4 regions of the Polaromonas aquatica genome follow, and region 2 is predicted to be linked to each of the others. Evidence: predicted binding sites of a transcription regulator. Region 2 holds the regulator's gene; each other region holds the start of a gene.

Region 1 (5,097 bases), on a different contig from region 2:
TCGAAAACGCCGGTTGGGGCGCGGGCGCCGCCGCACCGATAGCGCGCCGGGTGTTTGACTACATGCTGACGGGCCTCTACCCCAGCGAGGAAGACCTTGCCGCTGTGCAAAAAGGGCAGGCCGGTGCGCCTATAGGCAAGCAGCGCCGTGCGGCCGACATGGCAGCCCAGTTCACACCGGTCAACGGTGTGGCGGGTGCGGCTGATGCCGGCAAGACGCAGGCCACAGCGGCGCCGGTGGCCAGCCCTGCAGTGGCACCGGCCGTCCCTCGCCGTACGCGGTAAGACCCGGATTGCCTCCCCGGGTCGCGGTGTGCGACCGGCTCGCCGCGCTTATTTCATGAACGCGTCAAACCCGGTCTTGAGAATCAGCGCACTGACGACAAGGATAAACACCAGGCGTACAAAACCTGCACCGTGCTTGAGCGCCAGCCGTGTCCCCAGCAGGCTGCCCACCACATTGGCGACGGCCATGGTCAGCGCAAAATGCCACCAGACATGCCCTTTGTATGCGAACAGTGCCAGCGCGGCCAGGTTGGTTGCGGTGTTGAGCAGTTTGGCCGAGGCCGAGGCGTTCAGGAAGTCGTAGCCCAGCCAGCGTACAAACAAAAACACAAAAAAGCTGCCCGTGCCGGGGCCAAAAAAACCGTCGTAGAAACCCAGCACCAGCCCGATGCAGCAGGCCGCCAGTGTTTCGGCCATGCCGCTAAAGCGCGGCGTATGGTGGCGGCCCATGTCTTTTTTGACGACGGTGTAGATCAGCACGGCCACCAGCACAAACGGCAAGGCCTTGCGCAGGAAGCCGGCGGATATGACGGTGACCAGCCAGGCGCCAGCCAGCGAGCCGGCAAAACCTGCCGCAGCAGCCGGCAGCAGCGCCGACCAGCGCAGGTCCACGCGGCGGGAGTACTGGACGGTCGCGACAGCCGTGCCCCAGATCGATGCGCCCTTGTTGACACCGAACAGGGTTGCCGGGTGGGTGGTGGGGAAAACCGCAAACAGCGCAGGCACCAGGATCAGGCCGCCGCCGCCCACAATCGAGTCCACAAAACCGGCCAGCAACGAGGCGATGGAGACAATCAGCAATTCCATGGCTGTGATTGTCTCATCGCGCAGGCGCTACTGGTTGCTATTGTTTTGGTAGCTGACTGCGCAGGTGGAACGGCGGCCAGCGGCCAATTCCATCAATACTTTCAGCAATGGAGCAGCGCCAGGGGTAAAAAACGACAGGCATAAAAAAAGCGCTGGGGTTACCAGCGCTTTTGCAAAACAACATCTTTTGGAATGTTTGTCCGCGTGTAATCATTCTTGCTTTGTCTCGTGTCTCCTCGGCTCCTCGCTTTGCGAGCAGCTAGGCTCGTCGGCAAGACCACCAATGTAGCCTGCGCACCCGGATAGTGCATTGGGGATTTCCCGCCCCCGGGCCTATACCCGAGAAGCCTTGGGGGGTTATGGCCGCCGGGGGATGGCCTGTCCTTCTGGCGGTCTTCAACTGCTGATGAGCGAATCGGCGGACCGCTAGCCCTGAAGCACCGGGCTTTCGCGTAAAGCCCCCGGCGCCAGGCCTTCCAGCGTGTAGGGGCCTATGGCGGCGCGTATCAGCCGTAGCGTCGGAAACCCCACGGCCGCCGTCATGCGCCGTACCTGGCGGTTGCGGCCTTCGCGTATGCCGAGTTCTATCCAGGCCGTCGGGATGGACTGGCGAAACCGCACCGGCGGATTGCGCTCCCACAGCGAGGGCGGCATGGCCATCAGGCGGGCACTGGCCGGTCGGGTCATGCCGTCGTTGAGCTGCACGCCGCGGCGCAAGGCTTGCAGCGCAGCCTCGTCGGGCAGGCCCTCGACCTGCACCCAGTAGACCTTTTCCATCTTGAAGCGCGGGTCGGCAATCCGCGCCTGCAGCTGGCCGTCGTTCGTCAGCAGCAACAGGCCTTCGCTGTCGGCATCGAGCCGCCCGGCCACATAAATGTCGGGAATGTCTATGAAGTCTTTCAGCCCGCGCCAGCGGCCCTCAGGCGTGAACTGGCTCAGCACGCCGTAGGGCTTGTTGAAAAGAATCAGGCGGGAGGCCGGGGGCGAATGCATGGCGGCGAAGCATAGCACCCGCCTCTTGTGCCTTTGGATCGGGGCTGGCATGGAACTGGCGCCATTGGCACGACTTATGCGTGTTGTTACCAATTGTTGGCTGATTGGAAGAAAGGCGCACGCTGTATGGCTCTCAAACGGTTCATTGCGGTAGGTCTGTGTTTCTGGATGGGGCTGGCATTCCAGCCGGCGGGTGCCCAGGCGCCCGTCAGTGTGGCCTCAACGCCGGGAACGGCTGCCAGCGCTCCTGCCCCGGCCACACCATCCTCTGACGCTGTTGTGGCGCCGCCTGCGGCTGCCGTTGCTGCAGCCGCGCCGGCAGTGACGGCTTCAGCCCCGGCCCCTGCGCCCCTGACGCAGCCAGGCCTGGTGGACGCGTCCACTCTCAACGGCGCAGACACCGCCTGGATGATGACGTCCACCGCGCTGGTGCTGCTGATGACGCTGCCCGGCATCGCCCTGTTTTATGGCGGCATGGTACGCCGCAAAAGCGTGCTCAATGCCATGGCCTGCGTCGTCGCCATCTGCGCGATCGTCAGCGTGTTGTGGTTTGCCGTGGGGTATTCAATCGCCTTCACGCCCGGTAGCGGTGCGCTGGGGCACTACATAGGCGGCGTGGACCGGCTCTGGTTTGCCGGGCTCGACTATGTAAAAGACAGCCAGAAGGTCGCCGTCAGCCATATCGCGCCCAATATCCCCGAGTCGGTTTATGCCATGTTCCAGCTCACCTTTGCCATCATCACCGCCGCGCTGGTGGTGGGTGCTTTCGTGGAGCGTATGCGCTTTTCCGCCGTGGTGATCTTCATGTCGCTGTGGACCCTGATCGTCTACGCGCCGATTGCCCACTGGGTCTGGGAGCCCAACGGCTGGCTGTCGCGCCTGGGTGTGCTGGATTTTGCCGGGGGCTCTGTGGTTCACATCAATGCCGGTGTGGCCGGCCTGGTCTGCGCCTACGTGCTCGGCCCGCGCAGGGGCTATGGCCGTGAGCCTTTTTCTCCGGTCAACCTGGGTCTGACCATGGCCGGCGCGGGCATGCTCTGGGTCGGCTGGTTTGGTTTCAACGCCGGCTCCGCCGTTGCCTCCGATGGCCGTGCGGGCCTGGCCATGGCGGTTACCCACATTGCAGCAGCAGCCGGTGCCCTGTCGTGGATGGGGGCCGAGTGGCTGGTGCGTCGCCGTCCCTCCCTGCTGGGTTTGTGTTCCGGCCTGGTGGCGGGCCTGGTCGCCATCACCCCGGCGGCAGGTTTTGTATCGCCGCGCTCGGCCTTGCTGATAGGCCTGATTGCAGGCATCGCCTGTTACTGGGGCGCGACCGGCCTCAAACGACTGCTGAATGCGGACGACTCGCTGGACGTCTTTGGTGTGCATGGCGTTGGCGGCATTGTGGGTTCCCTGCTCACGGGCGTGTTTGCCAGCAAGACCATTTCGGGCTCCGAAGGTGATGTGTTGATCCAGTTCATCGGCGCCGGTTCGGTCCTGCTTTACAGCTTCCTGATGACAGGCCTGGCCTTGTGGATCACCTCGCTGCTTGTGAGCCTGCGTGTGGGCGAAACCTCGGAGACTGATGGGCTTGATATTTCCCAGCACGCCGAACGCCTGGGTAGCTGACCCGCCAGTTCTGACTTTGGAGGACCGTCGCCATGCCTTCCAGTGAAAAAATCGCTATTGCGGCCCACCTGCATGTGCTGTTGCGCCGCAAGACGGGTCGTGTGACCGATACCGAGTGGATGGCCAGCAACCAGGAGTACGCGGCCGAGATCACCCGCTTTGCGCGGGAGAAAGCGGCCGAAGACGGGCACCCGGACCTGGCCGCCTGGGCTGACAAGCTGGAGGAAATCATGGCGACGCCGGATGCAAAACAACGCGTGCCGCTGGTCCGTATGGTGTCCGATGCGGTGAAGGACCGCAGCCTGCCGGTGGTTTCATCCGCACCGGTGCCGGACCGGCAAAGCGCCCAGTCCGTCAATACCGAAGAGGAGGTTTACCCGGAGTCGGGTTTTATCGAATCAACTTTCGGCGCGATTTTTGGCGAAGGCGATCCCAACCACCCGAAAAAGCCGCGCGATCCCAACGCACCGCGTTACGTGAAAGGTTTGCGCTGAGCGCAGGGATACCGTGCACCTGAGCAACCAAAACCCACTGACTGTGGGTTTGTTTTGGTAACAACGATTAACAAAATGTGCTGACGGCGTTTCGGCCAAAACAGTAGCATGTTTGTTTTGGATGACAGGAGCGGGGGGCTTATGCACACACGTATCTTGGCGATGCTTGCGCTGGGCATCAGTATCTCCATGGCTGCCGGTACTGCGCGTGCGCAGGCCCAGCAGCTGGTCCTGGGCATCAGTGAGGGAACCTCGGGCGGGCTGGACCACGCGCAGGTAATTGCCAAGTACCAGGGCCTGGCGGAAGTCATAGGCCGGGCGATGAAATCCAAGGTCAGTGTCGTGTTTGCGCGCGAGTTCAGGCAGCTTGAAGAAGGCATGCAGACGGGCCGCTTCGACTTTGTGATGGCCAGGCCCAGCGACTATCCGGCCCGCGGCATGCGCGACTATGGCTACAGCTACATTGCCAGCACCAAGCCCGATGGCCAGTGCTTCATCATTGTTCCCAAGGGCTCGGCCCTGAAGACCATCAACGACGTGAAGGGCCAGCGCATCGCCCTGCCGGAACAGGTCGCCTACATGTCGCGCTTCTGCGCCGCCGAGCTCCGGGACAAGGGCATCCTGATAGGCAAGGAAAACGTGCAGTTTGTCCGTGAGCAGGCGGCCGTCGGTTTTTACCTGGACAACAGGTTTGCCGACGTGGGCGGCGTGGCTTCCTATTCGGGCATCGCCAAAAAATGGGAAAAGGACGGCGGCCGCATCCTGCACAAGAGTGTGTCGCAACCTTACTTCCCCCTGGTCGCCAACAAGAGGGTAAAGCCGGAGCAGCTCAAGGCCATACAGCTAGAGTTGCTGGCATTGCCGGACAGCGAAGCCGGCAAGGAGCTGCTCAAACGGATTGGCGTTGAGCA
Region 2 (5,097 bases):
TGCCGGCAAGATCGAGGTGGTCGAGTTCTTCTGGTACAGCTGCCCTCACTGCAATGCCTTTGAGCCGCAACTCGAAGCCTGGATCAAAAAAGCGCCCAAAGACCTCTATATCCGGCGCGCCCCGGTGTCGTTCCGGCCTGACTTTGAGCCGCAGCAGCGCCTGTATTACGTGCTGGAAAGCATGGGCAAGGTCGAGGAGCTGCACAAAAAGGTGTTTTACGCGATCCACGTTGAAAAACAGCCTCTGGCTACGGCCGACCAGGTAGCCGCCTGGGCGGAAAAGCAGGGCATCAACAAGGCCAAATTTGTCGAAGCCTACAACTCCTTCCCGGTGGTGACCAAGGTGCGCAAGGCCACGCAGTTGCAGGATATGTACAAGGTTGACGGCGTGCCGGCGATGGGCGTTGCCGGCCGTTATTACACCTCCGGCTCCCTGGCCCAGACCATGGAGCGCGCCCTGGTGGTGACGGATTACCTGATTGGCCTGGCACGCAAAGGCAAATAAAGCCGCCACGGCCAACTCTCCAGATGGCCTTGAGACAAACCCGCCCTGATCCGGCGGGTTTTTTATTTGCAAAGCCCGGCATCGGGTCCTGAATAAGCGGCTTTCGCCAGCTTGGGTGGCTACAATCAAGCCAACCTTCACGCAGCAAGATTCGTGCCTTTATGAAATACCCCACCTATTTAATGGCTGTCGCCGCGGCCGTCATTGCGCTGGCCGTGTTCCCGGCCGCCGCTGAGCAGGCCGACCGGGACATGCCGATGAACGCCGAGTCCGACGCCTTGCGGTACGACGACCTGAAACAAACCAGCGTGTTTACCGGCAACGTGGTCATTACCAAGGGTACAACCATCATTCGCGGCGAACGGGTTGACGTCACCCAGGACCCGGAGGGCTACCAGAAGGCCATCGTGATCGCCGCCCCGGGCAAGCTGGCTTTTTACCGCAAAAAGCGCGACGGGCTGGACGAGTTCATCGAAGGCGAGTCCGAACGCATCGAGTACGACAGCCGGCCCGATGTCGTCAAATTCATCCGCAACGCCGTGCTGCGCCGTTACAACGGCGCCGTGCTGGCGGATGAGTCCACCGGCTCCCAGATCAATTACGACAACGTCACGGATGTGTTCACGGTTGATGGCGGCCCGCAAAACCGCTCCGCCACCAACCCCAGCGGCCGTGTCCGCGCCCTGCTGTCGCCGCGCAGCAAGGCTTCTGCAGCCGGCGGCACCGCAACGCCTGCTCCTCCGGCCGCCGGGCCATCGCCCAGCCTGCGCCCCAGCCCGGCGCTGGGCTCCGAGAAGAATTAAGGCCGCCATGGAATTGCGTACTTCGAACGCTGAAACAGAACAGTTTGTGGTGGATGCGGCGGCGTCGGCGCCCGGCGAGCCGCCCAGCCGCCTGATCGCCACCGGCCTGCAAAAGTCATACGGCAGCCGCAAGGTGGTGAAGGATGTGTCGCTGGCCGTGCAAAGCGGTGAGGTCGTGGGCTTGCTGGGCCCCAATGGCGCGGGCAAGACCACTTCGTTTTACATGATCGTCGGCCTGGTTCGCGCCGATGCAGGCGAGATCACGATTGACGGCAACTCGGTGGAGCACATGCCGATTCACCGCCGCGCGCGCCTGGGCCTGAGTTATCTGCCGCAGGAAGCCTCGATTTTTCGCAAGCTCTCGGTGCAGGACAACGTGCGTGCCGTGCTGGAGCTGCAGCATGACAGTGCGGGCAAACCACTGGGCCAGGCCGACATCGAGCAGCGCCTTGACGCGCTGCTCAAGGACTTGCGGGTCGACCATTTGCGCGACTCGCCGGCGCTGGCCCTGTCCGGCGGTGAGCGCCGCCGGGTCGAGATCGCGCGGGCGCTGGCGACCCAGCCGCGCTTTATCCTGCTGGACGAGCCTTTTGCGGGCATCGACCCGATTGCGGTGATCGAGATCCAGCGCATCATCGGTTTCCTGAAGTCGCGCGGCATAGGCGTGCTCATCACCGACCACAACGTCCGCGAGACGCTGGGCATTTGCGACCACGCCTTCATCATCAGTGATGGGCATGTGCTGGCCAAAGGCACGCCTTCGGAGATCGTCAACAACGCCGATGTGCGCCGTGTCTATCTCGGTGAGCATTTCAGGATGTAATGACTCCCCCCCGTTGTCGCTCACTTCGTGTAGCTCCCTCCCCCCTCAGGGGGCTGCGCCTGCGGCCCGGCAAAGCCGGTTCCGCGGCCCATGCTTGTGAATTAGCTCCCTTCCGTGGCGCGCTCACTTCGTCCTACCGTGGGCGCCCGGAACTGTCGTGAAACAGGGTCTTTCGCTACGCGTCTCGCAGCATCTGGCGCTGACGCCGCAGTTGCAGCAGTCGATCCGCCTGCTGCAGCTCTCCACGCTTGAGCTGAGCCAGGAAGTCGAGCAGATGCTCGATGAAAACCCTTTCCTGGAAGTCACGGAGGAAGCCGCGCCGCGTGAAGAGTTTGGCCTGGACCACACCAACACGCCGGTCAGCCAGGACAACCAGGAGTTTGAGTCTGCTATGGAATCGATAGCTGGTGGTGCGCATGAAACGGCGGCCACAAGCCAGAACGACTCCGAAACCACGGCCGAGATCAGCTCCGAGGCCAAACTGGAGGAAAGCTGGGACGGTGACGGCAGCGTGGAGTCCGCGCCTGACGACAGCGAATGGGGCGGCGATGCATTGCCGCGCAAGAGCAATTCCGACGACAGCGATGCCGAGGCCTCGGACCTGGCGCACGGCCATGAGTCGCTGCAGGACCACCTGCACCGGCAGGCCCTTGGCCTGCGGCTGTCGGAAGACGATCGTGCGGCGCTGCATTTCCTGATCGAGTCGCTCAACGATGACGGCTATCTTGAAGACAGCCTGGCTTCGCTGGCCAGCGGTCTTGCGGGCGACGACCTCGAACAGGCCGAAGAGCTGGAGCAGCATTTCGCCATGGCGCTGAACCTCCTGCACCACATGGAGCCTGCCGGCGTAGGCGCGCGCAACCTGGCCGAGTGCCTGGGCCTGCAACTGCTTGACTGCAAGGATGGCGACGAAACCCGGGCCGCGATGGCCATGTGCCGGCAGCCGATGGAGCTGCTGGCCAAGCGCGACGTGAAGCGCCTGTCGCAGCTGTGCGGTTTTCCCGATACGGTCATCAAGGGCGCGATCGCCCTGATTGGCAGGCTGGATCCCAAGCCCGGGCGCCGTTTTGTGAATGTCGAGCGAAACCTTGTCGTGCCTGACGTCATCGTGGTCAAGTCCGGCCGGGGCTTCAAGGTCACGCTCAACGGCGACGTCATGCCGCGCCTGCGCGTGCACGACATTTACGCGAATGCGCTGAAGCAGCACAAGGGCCAGAACGGCCAGGCACTGCAGCAGCGCCTGCAGGAAGCACGCTGGTTCATCAAGAACATCCAGCAGCGTTTTGACACCATACTGCGCGTCAGCACTGCCATCGTCGAGCGGCAAAAGAACTTTTTCACGCACGGCGAGCTGGCCATGCGCCCGCTGGTGCTGCGCGAGATCGCCGACGAGCTGGGCCTGCACGAGTCCACCATCTCGCGCGTGACGACGGCCAAATACATGAGCACGCCCTTCGGCACCTTTGAGCTCAAGTATTTCTTTGGCTCAGCCCTGGGCACCGAGACCGGCGGCAATGCCTCCAGCACGGCGGTGCGTGCGCTGATCAAGCAGTTCGTCACATCCGAGAGCAGCAACAAACCGCTCAGCGACAACCAGATTTCCGAAATGCTCAAGGAGCAGGGCATCGAATGCGCCCGCCGCACCGTGGCCAAATACCGCGAAGCCCTGCGCATTGCACCTGCCAGCCTGCGCAAATCCCTGTGAATATGGCCCCCACGTTCGCGCACTGCGTGTCGCTCTCTGCACCTTGCAGGCCGCCGCTCGCCAGAGGCTTCGCTTCTGTCGCCTGTCCAAACCTGCTCAAGCAGGTTTGGAGCCGCAGGCTCCAGCCCCGAGGGGGCCGCTGCGCCTGCGGTCTGGCCAAGCCAGTCCCGCGGCCCCTGTTTGAAAAGAGTATGGTTTGATACGCCCCAAGGGCAACCCATAATTTATGAATCAACTTCAATTATTTTTGCCCTGCGCCGCCGGCGTCGAGGCCTTGCTGGCCAGCGAAGTCCAGCGTGTCACCGGCATCCAGGGCAAAGCCTGGCGCGCCGGCGTGCAACTGCAAGGCTCATGGCGCGACGCCTTGCAGCTCAACCTGCACAGCCGCCTGGCGCAGCGTGTGCTGATCGAGCTGCAGCACAACCAGTACCGCAGCGAGCAGGACCTGTACAACGCGGCAGCCAATGTTGCCTGGGAAATCTGGTTCACGCCGAAGCAGACCTTCAAGGTCGAGATCACCGCGCAGCACAGCCCGCTGACCAGCCTGAACTTTGCGGCGCTCAAGATCAAGGACGCGATTGCCGACCGCTTTCGCACCAAGTTCGATGTGCGTCCCGATGTGGACACGCGCTGGCCCGATGTTCGCGTTTATGTGCACCTGACCACCGACACCGTCACCATCTACATAGACACCTCGGGTGAGCCGCTGTTCAAGCGCGGCTGGCGCGAGGACAAGGGCGACGCCCCGCTGAAAGAAACCCTGGCCGCCGCCATGATCGCCGCCAGCGGCTGGGACCAGTTGTGCAAGGACGGCGTGCCGCTGTATGACCCGTGCTGCGGCTCCGGCACGATTGCGATAGAGGCCGCGCAGATCGCCTGCAACATCGCGCCGGGTATCAACCGCCGGTTTGCCTTCCAGAAGTATTTGCCCTTCCAGCCCCACGTCTGGGAAGGCCTGCTCGACCAGGCCGAGGCCGCGATTACCGAGCCCACCGCCCCGGTGTTCGGCAGCGATGTGTCTTTCCGTATGGTGGACTTTGCCGAACGCAATGCCGAGCGCGCGGGCGTGGCCAAGGCCGTGCAGTTCCGCGGCGGTGACGCATTGCAGCGCATGCCGCCTGCGCCGACGGGCGTGATGCTGGTGAACCCGCCTTATGGCGAGCGTATCGATGTGGCCGGTGTTGCCGGCGTATCGGGTACAGAAGGCGCCCAGCGCCGCTCGCAGTTCCAGGGGCAAGCCATCGACGAGTTCGGCCAGCCG
Region 3 (5,097 bases), 530 kb from region 2:
TTGAAGGCGATGAAGGCAACCACACCGGACCAGACCACGGTGAGCAACACGCTCTTGACCTGGATCCAGACCTGCGCGCCCATGGCAAAGGTATCGGGCGTGGCGCCACCGGTTCCGCCCAGGCTTTGCGATGCAAACACACCCGTCAGGATGGCACCCAGGATGCCGCCTACACCGTGCACACCGAACACGTCGAACGCGTCATCGGCACCCAGCATCTTCTTCAGGCCATTCACACCCCACAGGCAGACCAGGCCGGCCAGCAGGCCCAGGACGATGGAGCCCATGGGCCCGACAAAGCCCGCAGCAGGCGTGACGGCAACCAGGCCGGCCACGGCACCGGAAGCGGCACCCAGCATGGAGGCCTTGCCTTTGTGCAGGCCCTCACCGGCGATCCAGGACAGGGTGGCAGCAGCCGTAGCGAGCACCGTGTTGATGAAGGCCAGGCCAGCCGTGCCGTTGGCAGCGCCAGCGGAACCGGCATTGAAGCCGAACCAGCCGACCCACAGCAGCGAGGCGCCAACCATCGTGAGGGTCAGGGAGTGCGGCGTGAACGCTTCCTTGCCGTAACCGAGGCGCTTGCCAACCATATAAGCACCCACCAGGCCAGCGACACCGGCGTTGATGTGAACCACGGTACCGCCGGCAAAGTCCAGCGCGCCGTCCTTGCCCAGCAAACCGCCACCCCAGACGATGTGGGCAATCGGCACGTAGCTGAAGGTGAACCAGAGGACCGCGAACAGCAGCACGGCAGAAAACCTGGCGCGCTCGGCAAAGGCACCGACGATCAGCGCCACGGTAATGGCGGCAAACGTGCCCTGGAATGCAACAAAGACATATTCAGGAATGGTGGTCAGCGCACCGAAGGTTTCGATCGTGACACCTTTGAGGAATATCTTGTCCAGGCCGCCAAAATAATTGCCGTCACCGGAGAAGGCCAGGCTGTATCCATAGAAGGCCCACAGGATGCTGATCAACGAGAAGATCACAAAAACCTGCACTAGCACGGAGAGCATGTTTTTGGAGCGGCCGAGACCGCCGTAAAACAGCGCAAGGCCGGGGATGGTCATCAGGATCACCAGCAATGTGGAGGTGAGCATCCAGGCCGTGTCGCCGGAGTCCAGCTTGGGGGCCGGCGCTGCAGCAGGTGCGGCAGGCGCCGGTGCAGCAGCGGCAGCAGGAGCCGCAGCCATGGCAGCTGGTGCTGCGTCGGATGCCGCTGCCTCGGCAGGTTTGGCCTCAACGGCGGAAGCGGCCGGCGCTGCCGCTGGCGCCTGGGCCAGCACGGCCGCGCCGGTGGCCAGCAGGCTGAACCCCAAAGCAAGGGAAACAAGTAGTTTTTTCATGTCAGTGTTCTCTTTTTTAGGCTTGTAAAAGGGCAGTTCCTTACAGCGCTTCCTTGCCGGTCTCACCGGTACGGATGCGCACTACTTGCTCCAGGTTGTAGACAAACACCTTGCCGTCGCCAATCTTGCCGGTGCGCGCGGCGCCTTCCACAGCTTCGATGACACGGTCGACCAGATCGTCGGACACGGCGGCTTCAATCTTGACCTTGGGCAGGAAATCAACCACGTACTCTGCGCCGCGGTAAAGCTCGGTGTGCCCTTTCTGGCGGCCAAAGCCCTTGACTTCCGTGACCGTGATACCTTGAACGCCAATACCGGAGAGTGCTTCACGCACCTCATCCAGCTTGAACGGTTTGATGATGGCTGTAACGAGTTTCATGTTCAGGTTTCCTACAGAGTGATCGACCGGAGCAGCAACACGACGTACCGCTGCTCCCGCCACATTACAGGGTTTTTGTCAGGGTGAAAATCAGGGTGCTCTTATTCAGCGACTTCGTGCTGCCGCCAGCGGTGTAGTTGAACGCCGCGTTATTGGCGTTGGTTCCGCCCTGCACATAACCACCCAGCGCAAGGCCGTTGCCGAGGTCATAGGAAGCGCCAAGGCTGTAATCGGTGTAATTTGGCACACCGCCAGCCTTGACCGCGCTTGTGAAGTAAGTCTGGCCAATCGCGGCCTTGAGGGTCCAGTTGGGCGCCACTTCCTTGGCAAAAGCGACATTCAGGTATTGCGTGCCGCGGCCGTCATTGGTGGCGTAACCGGTTCCGAAGTAGCCTTTGGACACCGTATTGGAGTACTTGGCCGAGAACGGTCCGTAGCTGGTACCGACATAAACCTCGGTGGTGTTTGCCTTGGTGGCATTCGGGTAGTAGTACTGCAGCGCGCCGACATCAAAACCCCAGTCGCCGACCGACCACTTGTAGCCGCCGTAGAAGTCCATCTCCAGCCGGGCGCGTTTGCCGGTGGTGTTGGCCACGTCAGGATCGGTGAAGCCCACGGTCGAGTTCCAGTTGCCGAGGTAAAACCCGCTGGCAAATGCGTAGTCGACGCCGCCCTGCAGCGCCGGCTTGAAGGCCGATGTACGCGAGGTGTCCTGGTCCTGGCCGCGGTACTTGTAATTGGTGGTCAGGCCGATGTTGAACGACAGGGGGGATGCCTCGGCTGCCGGGGCAGCGGGTGCAGCGGTTTGTGCGAACGCGGCGCCAGACAGGGCCAAGGTTGTTGCAAGTGCGATCTGGACGGGGACAAGTTTCATGAGGTGCTCCGCAAGGTTGTAAAAGTTAGCAAGACTATTCAAGCGAGTACCGTCTAGCATGTACCGTGCCAAGGCTAATTACCACAGGAAGGCCGGTCCACCAGTTCACCCGCAGGCACGTTACACCTGTAGCCTTAAAAACCATACCGCACCAAGTTGGCGCATCCATTGCGCACAACCTTGAAGCATTCAGAACGGGAGCCCCTTGATGAGCTTGTCTTTAGTGCATAGTCGTGCCCTGCTTGGCATGGAGGCACGGCCTGTATGCGTGGAGGTGCATCTGGCCAATGGATTGCCCAGTTTCACGCTGGTCGGGTTGGCTGAGACCGAAGTCAAGGAAGCCCGTGAGCGGGTGCGTTCAGCCATCCAGAACACCGGTCTGGAGTTTCCGGCGAATAAGCGGATAACTGTCAATCTGGCACCCGCAGACCTGCCCAAGGATTCCGGCCGCTTCGACCTGCCCATCGCGCTGGGCATACTGGCGGCCAGCGGTCAGATCGACTCCCAAAAGATGCAGGGCTATGAGTTTGCCGGGGAGTTGTCGCTGGGCGGCGACTTGCGACCCGTTCGCGGCGCGCTGGCCATGAGCCTGGCGATCAACGGCAACGCCAGCGACGTCAACGGCCCGCCACCCAGGCTGGTCCTGCCAGAAAGCAGCGCCCAGGAAGCCGGCCTGGTGCCCGGGGCCGAGATTTACAAGGCGCACCATTTGCTGGATGTTGTCAGGCAATTCCTGCCCGGCGACCTGATCCCCGAGGTGCTGGACGGCTGGAGCCGGGTACAGCCCGGCGAGCCGCAGCTGCACGCGCCCTATGCAGACATGGCCGACGTCAAGGGCCAGGCGGCGGCCAGGCGCGCGCTGGAGATTGCTGCGGCGGGCGGCCACAGCATCCTGATGATGGGTGCTCCCGGGTCGGGAAAGTCCATGCTGGCGCAGCGCTTTGCAGGTTTGCTGCCCGCCATGACCACCGAGGAAGCGCTGGAAAGCGCGGCCGTCGCCTCACTTGGTGGACGCTTTTCACTGGCCAGCTGGGCGCTCAGGCCAACCTGTGCGCCACACCACACAGCCAGCGCCGTGGCACTGGTAGGCGGCGGCTCACCACCGCGCCCGGGTGAAATATCACTGGCCCACCGGGGCGTCCTGTTCCTCGATGAACTCCCCGAGTTTCCAAGGGCCGCGCTTGAAGCACTCAGGGAGCCGCTGGAGTCCGGCCACATCACCATCTCGCGCGCCGCCCAGCGCGCGGAGTTCCCGGCCCGCTTCCAGCTGGTCGCCGCCATGAACCCCTGCCCTTGCGGATATCTCGGCTCCCACCTGCGGGCGTGCCGCTGCTCGCCCGACCAGGTATCGCGCTACCAGGGCAAGCTCAGCGGGCCCTTGCTGGACCGGATTGACCTGCATGTGGAGGTTGGCAGCCTGGCTGCCGACGAACTGGTCAACACGGCACCGGGCGAGAGCACCGGGGCCATCCGGGTCCGTGTGGTCAAGGCACGTGAACACGCCATTAAGCGCCAGGGCGGCACCAACCAGGCGCTGGACGGCCAGGCGATTGACGAGCAGTGCAGGCTGGACGATGCAGCCGCGAAATTCCTCAACACGGCTGCAGCCCGCCTGGGCTGGTCAGGCCGGAGCATTCACCGCTGCCTGAAAGTGGCACGCACGATTGCCGACCTGGCCGATGCGCCTGCCGTGCAGGTCTCGCATCTGGCAGAAGCCGTCCAATACCGCCGGGCGCTCAAGGCCGCGCACTGACCCCCTACCAGCGGCCTTTCTTCACAGGTCCTTTTTGGGGGCGCGCCGCCGCCACGCCTTCCACCACCGCGACAGGTTCAGCTTGAGGTCGCGCTGCGGGTGGGTGATGCGCCGGATCGCGCTGACGTAGTCAAGCGCCAGGCCCGGGGTCCACGCGATGGACTCCGCACGTACCCGCACACTTCCCGCCAGCCACATGTCTGGATGCACAGCCAGCCGCAACAAGGTACGCCAGAACGGTTTGTCGGCAAAAACCCCCTCCACCGCAGCGTCAATGGCCTCTGTCACGGCCACAGAACAGTTGCGGTGCGTCAGGTTATAGGTGTCGTTGCGCTGGTAGGCTTGCCAGAACGCCTCCAGGTGATCCGGGTTGAACACACGAAAACGGATACGGAAAGTCGATGGACGCGTGGCCTCTGCCTCCTGCGCATAGGATGGCAACCACATGCCGGGGTGGTCATTGCTGCTGGTGGCCCGGACCTGATGGACCACGTTTTTCTGTGTGATGGACAGGCGTATGCGCGGATGGTGGCTGATATACAGGCCGGGACCGCACTCGAGGGCCACATGGCCGGTCGAAACACTGCCCTTGCGCGAGAGGGAAAAGATATACCGCTCAATCAGCGGGAGCCGGACGCGCTCATCGTTCACCACGTCCAAAGCGGTCCAGACATGAACCACCATGGGCTCCGCACCCTGTTTTTCTGACACCGGGGCCGGGGCAGCATGCGGGACATCCGGCGAA
Region 4 (5,097 bases), on a different contig from region 2:
GCGTGCTGATTTACGAAACCTTTACGCAGGGCAATGAAACCGTGGGCAAGCCGTCCCGCCCGGATTTTTTGCTGCGCCCCGGCGAATTGCTCGATATCTGCAAGGATTTGCGAGTGGTTGCTTTTGAAGAAGGCTTCCAGGACGAATCCGCAACGCCGCTGGGACGGCCAGCGCGGTTTATCCAGCGCATTGCAGCGGTACGCCCTCCCGCAGAACGGGTTGCAGGCGCATCCCCACAGACACAACAAATCCCGCCGCGCTATCACTTGCCCTGAGAAACCACCCTGGGAACCCAAAAGCCCGGCCAGAGTCTGACCGGGCTCTGGGTAGAATGCTAGATTGGTTTTTGGACCGGTCTGTACAAATCCCGAGCCAGGCCACCGACCACCCCGACAAGTTACATCCAAGACATGAAAACCCTTACTGGCAGCATCGTTGCACTGGCGACACCCTTGCATGAAGACGGCAGAGTTGACTACCCCACCCTGCGCAAGCTGGTGGACTGGCATGTCACCGAGGGCACCGACTGCATAGGTGTGGTCGGCACCACCGGCGAATCGCCTACCGTCAATGTTGAAGAACACTGCGAGATCATTCGCGTGTCTGTCGAACAGGCTGCCGGGCGCGTGCCCATCATGGCCGGCTGTGGCGCCAACTCGACGGCCGAAGCCATCGAGCTGGCCAAATTCGCAAAACAGGTAGGCGCCGACAGCCAGTTGCAGGTCGTGCCCTACTACAACAAACCGACGCAGCAAGGCCAGTACCTGCACTTCAAGGCAATTGCCGAAGCCGTGGGCGACCTGCCCACCGTGCTTTACAACGTGCCCGGCCGCACCGTGGCCGATATGGCGCACGCCACCGTCCTTCGCCTGGCGCAAATACCGGGCATCGTCGGCATCAAGGAAGCCACCGGCAATATCGAACGTGCACAATGGCTCATCAAGGAAGTGCCCAAGGGCTTTGCGGTGTATTCCGGCGACGATCCGACGGCAGTGGCCCTGATGCTGTGCGGCGGACAGGGCAACATCAGCGTGACCGCCAACATTGCCCCGAAATTGATGCACGAGTTGTGCGTGGCGGCAATCGCAGGTGATGCGAAACGCGCCATGGAACTGCAACTGAAGTTGCTGCCCCTGCACAAAAACCTGTTTGTCGAAGCGAATCCGATTCCCGTCAAATGGGCCATGGCCCGCATGGGCCTTTGTGGCCCAACCCTGCGCCTGCCCATGACCCCGCTGGAAACGTCGAATGAAGCAACTGTCGAGGGCGCGTTGCGCCTTTGCGGTTTGATCTGATTTTTAAGGAACCCCAAGTGAAGACATTGCAACAACGCACTGGATTGTGGACGGCAAAAAACGCGGCAACCGCCTCGATACTGATGGTCACATTGCTGCTGGCAAGCTGCTCTACCGTCAGCGACCTGATGCAGGGTGACAAGATCGATTACAAATCGAACGGCAAGGCAGGCCCTTCGCTGGATGTTCCACCCGACCTGACACAGCTTTCCAGGGAAACGCGCTACGTGGTGCCGGGCACGGCCGTCAGCGCCAATGCCTTCCAGGTAGGCCAGGCATCCTCCCAGACCGTTCCGGTCGCAGCCACCTCTGTCGGAGATGTACGGATTGAGCGCGCCGGCAACCAGCGCTGGCTGGTCGTCAACCGCCCCGCCGACAAGCTCTGGAGCCCGGTGCGCGACTTCTGGCTGGAAAGCGGCTTCCTGCTGTCGCTGGACCAGGAAAACCTCGGCATCATGGAAACCGACTACGCTGAAAACCGCGCCAAGCTCCCGCAGGACTTCATCCGTTCAACCATAGGCAAGGTGTTTGACGGTTTGTACTCCACCGGCGAACGCGACAAGTTCCGCACGCGCCTGGAGCGCAATGCTGCCGGGGGAACCGAGATTTACATCAGCCACAGGGGCATGATAGAAACCCTCAACACCAACAATACCAATGCAGGCCAGGCAGGCGCCAACACAACATGGCAGGCCCGGCCATCCGACCCGGAACTTGAAGCCGAATTCTTGCGCCGCCTGATGGTCAAGCTCGGTGTGAACCAGGAGCAATCCAGGGCACTGATCGCTGCGGGCGCCTCGCAACCCACTTCACGTATCGCCAATGTCAATGGCACACCCGTCGTCCAGATGGATGAAGACTTTGACCGCGCTTGGCGCCGCGTTGGTCTGGCACTGGACCGCACGGGCTTCACTGTAGAAGACCGTGACCGGGCACAAGGCACTTATTTCGTACGTTATGTAGCCCCCGTTACCGATGCCAAGGAGCCCGGGTTCTTTGCAAAACTCTTCAGCGGTTCCGCCCCTTCCGTGCCACCGCTCAAGTACCGCATTACCGTGAAGAGCCAGGCCAATGCCACGACGGTGTCCGTGCTGAATGCCCAAGGTGCCCCTGAAGCCTCAGCCAATGCCCAACGCATTGTTCAGGTGATTGCCGACGACCTTAAATAACAAGACGGCGCGACGCGTGGCAACCCTGCGACCGCGGCCACGCCACGCACCGACGCTGGACCCGTGTTGAGATTCAAAAGCCTGGGCAGCGGCAGTTCAGGCAACGCCACGCTGGTCGAAGCAAGCGGGCTTGTGCCGTTCCGGCTTTTAATTGATTGTGGGCTGGGGCTCAAACACCTGTCGCATCGCCTCGGGCAAGCGGGGCTGCAGCCCCAGGATGTCCACGCAGTGTTCATCACCCATGAGCACGGAGACCACATAGGCTGCGCCCGGGCGCTGGCCCTGCGCTACAGGATTCCTGTATGGATGAGCCGCGGCACCCATGCGGCCATCGGGTCCCCTGATTTTGATGGCCTGCTGCACATCGCCCGTGATGGCGATGCCATAAACCTCGGCGGCCTTCAACTAATGCCCTTTACAGTGCCGCACGACGCCAGGGAGCCCCTGCAACTCAGTTGCACAGACGGCGCCTCAAAACTCGGCATCCTGACCGATCTGGGCCATGCCACGGCGCATGTCATGGCGCATCTGGAAGCCTGCAACGCGCTGCTGCTGGAGTGCAACCACGATGCGGAGATGCTGGCGCAGTCGACCTACCCTGCCTTCCTGAAAAAACGGGTCGCTGGCCCCTACGGCCACCTGTCAAACACGGCAGCAGCCGAGGTCGCACACACGGTAAAAAATCCAGGCCTCAGGCATGTCGTAGCTGCGCATCTAAGCGTGCAAAACAACCGCCCGGCACTGGCTCAAGCCATGCTTGCAGAAGCCCTGTCCTGCACGGAAGGCGACATTGTTGTGGCAGGCCCGGACAACGGGTGTGGCTGGCTGCAGGCCTGAGCACGGGACCAGGTGGTACAGAAACAAATGAGGTGAGCGCCTAAACATGGAGGTAGAAACCCGCGTAGCGCCGCAGGGTCGCCTCGCATCAGTTGCCTGGGTATTTGTATGGTTTGCTCGCCGTGACATTGAGGCAAACGTTACGGCAAACGTTACGAAAAGATAACCGCGCGTTACGAAACATACGCTTATTTTTGGCTGGAACCAATATTCGTCAGAATTCGAAGTTTATTTTTCCCCTTTTAAATCAATGACTTGCATGTTGACACAGAACAATTGACGCAGTAGTCACCCGTCGGCATGCATGTTGCCTTGTATTGATCTCACGTTTACTTCTGGAGGTCAATATGGTCAACGGTTACTTGAACGATTTGACGCTGCGACGCAGCCTGGTGGCGACGGGTGTCGCTATTCTTCTGGGGCTCACTGGCTGCGCCAGCAATGGTGCTCCCGGTGCTCCCGGTGCTGCTGGCGCTTCTGGTACGGCAAACCCAGGAGGAGGAGGAGGTGGTGGTGGTGGTGGCACCCCATTCGTCACGCCAAATGCCGAGGTACTCGGCCCCGTCAACGGCGTGATCCAGCAAACCGGCAACTCGACAAGCACGCTGGGCGGCGCTGTCGGCACCCTGGGTACGCAACTGGTCGCAGCCTTGCCGGGTGGGCTGAACAACCCCCTCACGCAAAGTGCCGGCGGCGCACTGGTAAAAGTTGGCGATGCGGTCGACTCTCTGGGCACAGGCCTGACCAAGGGCCTGGGCCAATTGGGCAAGGTAGAGAACCCCGTCGGCGTCACCGTGGGTTCTTTGGAAGGCGTGGTGGTCAACACCGGGCAGGCTGTCAGCGTGCTGGGAAAAGGCGTCTCGGCAGGTGTGCCACAACCCGGCATTGTGGGCAACCTGGTCGACAAAACCGGCGTGGGCGTCAGCAACCTCGGCGTCGGTCTTGGCAACACGCTGGACAGCGGCGTGGTTCAGCAGGTCACCCGCACAGCCAGCAATGTGGTCGTGCCCATCACCATCGGGCTGCTCCAGACAACAGAGCGGGTCGGTGAAACAAGCGGCCTAGGCCGGCCGGTTGCCAACCTGCTCACCACCGTCGGCGGCACGGTGAATCAGCTGGGTGTTCGGGTCACCGGCGATGGCAAGACGCCGGTGATAAGCCCCGTCGGCCAGGTCGTCGCCAACACCGGCGCAAGCGTAGCCATACTGGGTGGCGCCGTCGTGACACCGTCGGGAACGCCTGGCTATGGGTCGTCCGGACTGGGCCTGCTCACGCCGGTAACCGGATTGCTTGGTGGCCTGGGCAATGGTGGCTCGACAGGCAATCCGCTTGCGCCGGTAACAGGCCTGCTGGGCGGCCTGGGCGCAGGGAATGCGGGGTCGTCAGGACTGCTTTCACCGGTGACTGATCTTGTCGGTGGATTGACTGGGGGGCTGGGGAGCGGAACCAGTCCGGCCGGTGGCCTGCTCTCGCCAGTTACCGGACTGCTTGGCGGCTTGGGCAGCACTGGCGGCGGCTCGCCAAACAATCTGTTGGCTCCCGTTACGGGCTTGCTGGGTGGCCTGGACTCTGGCGGTGCCGGCGCAGGCCTGCTCGCGCCGGTGACAGGTCTTGCCGGTAGCCTGACCGGCGGCGCTTCATCTCCGGGCGGTGCGTTGGCGCCTGTGACCGGGCTTGTGGCCGGTGTCACGGGTGGGTTGACGGGAGGCAACGCCACAACTAACAATGTGCTGACGCCTGTACTCAACCTGCTCGGAGGCCTGACCGGCGGACTCAAAAAATAAGGAGGAGCCGGT

The links. The regulator sigma-54, encoded in region 2, starts transcription at its own class of promoters, with help from an activator protein. The targets are predictions, from matches to a motif close to TGGCANGNAANCTGCTTT.
Region 1: ACFQND_RS14340 (ammonium transporter) is a predicted target of sigma-54. The motif match lies at 2,150-2,167, and genes of this name have one in related genera.
Region 3: ACFQND_RS11845 (TorF family putative porin) is a predicted target of sigma-54. The motif match lies at 2,653-2,670, and genes of this name have one in related genera.
Region 4: ACFQND_RS03480 (collagen-like triple helix repeat-containing protein) is a predicted target of sigma-54. The motif match lies at 3,598-3,615, and genes of this name have one in related genera.

The regions. Positions count from the first base shown of each region.
Region 1 is NZ_JBHSRS010000077.1:18,038-23,134, forward strand. Features, by position in the region: gene mrdA (penicillin-binding protein 2) at 1-284, shown strand, start outside; gene ACFQND_RS14330 (sulfite exporter TauE/SafE family protein) at 333-1,091, opposite strand; gene ACFQND_RS14335 (pseudouridine synthase) at 1,518-2,084, opposite strand; gene ACFQND_RS14340 (ammonium transporter) at 2,211-3,692, shown strand; gene ACFQND_RS14345 (hypothetical protein) at 3,725-4,186, shown strand; gene ACFQND_RS14350 (phosphate/phosphite/phosphonate ABC transporter substrate-binding protein) at 4,328-5,097, shown strand, end outside.
Region 2 is NZ_JBHSRS010000018.1:178,886-183,982, reverse strand. Features, by position in the region: gene ACFQND_RS09320 (thiol:disulfide interchange protein DsbA/DsbL) at 1-505, shown strand, start outside; gene lptA (lipopolysaccharide transport periplasmic protein LptA) at 667-1,308, shown strand; gene lptB (LPS export ABC transporter ATP-binding protein) at 1,316-2,131, shown strand; gene ACFQND_RS09305 (RNA polymerase factor sigma-54) at 2,289-3,836, shown strand; gene ACFQND_RS09300 (THUMP domain-containing class I SAM-dependent RNA methyltransferase) at 4,063-5,097, shown strand, end outside.
Region 3 is NZ_JBHSRS010000018.1:709,549-714,645, reverse strand. Features, by position in the region: gene ACFQND_RS11855 (ammonium transporter) at 1-1,346, opposite strand, end outside; gene glnK (P-II family nitrogen regulator) at 1,387-1,725, opposite strand; gene ACFQND_RS11845 (TorF family putative porin) at 1,790-2,599, opposite strand; gene ACFQND_RS11840 (YifB family Mg chelatase-like AAA ATPase) at 2,808-4,352, shown strand; gene ACFQND_RS11835 (HdeD family acid-resistance protein) at 4,374-5,097, opposite strand, start outside.
Region 4 is NZ_JBHSRS010000005.1:243,076-248,172, reverse strand. Features, by position in the region: gene ACFQND_RS03500 (class I SAM-dependent methyltransferase) at 1-275, shown strand, start outside; gene dapA (4-hydroxy-tetrahydrodipicolinate synthase) at 411-1,295, shown strand; gene bamC (outer membrane protein assembly factor BamC) at 1,313-2,464, shown strand; gene ACFQND_RS03485 (MBL fold metallo-hydrolase) at 2,528-3,301, shown strand; gene ACFQND_RS03480 (collagen-like triple helix repeat-containing protein) at 3,649-5,085, shown strand.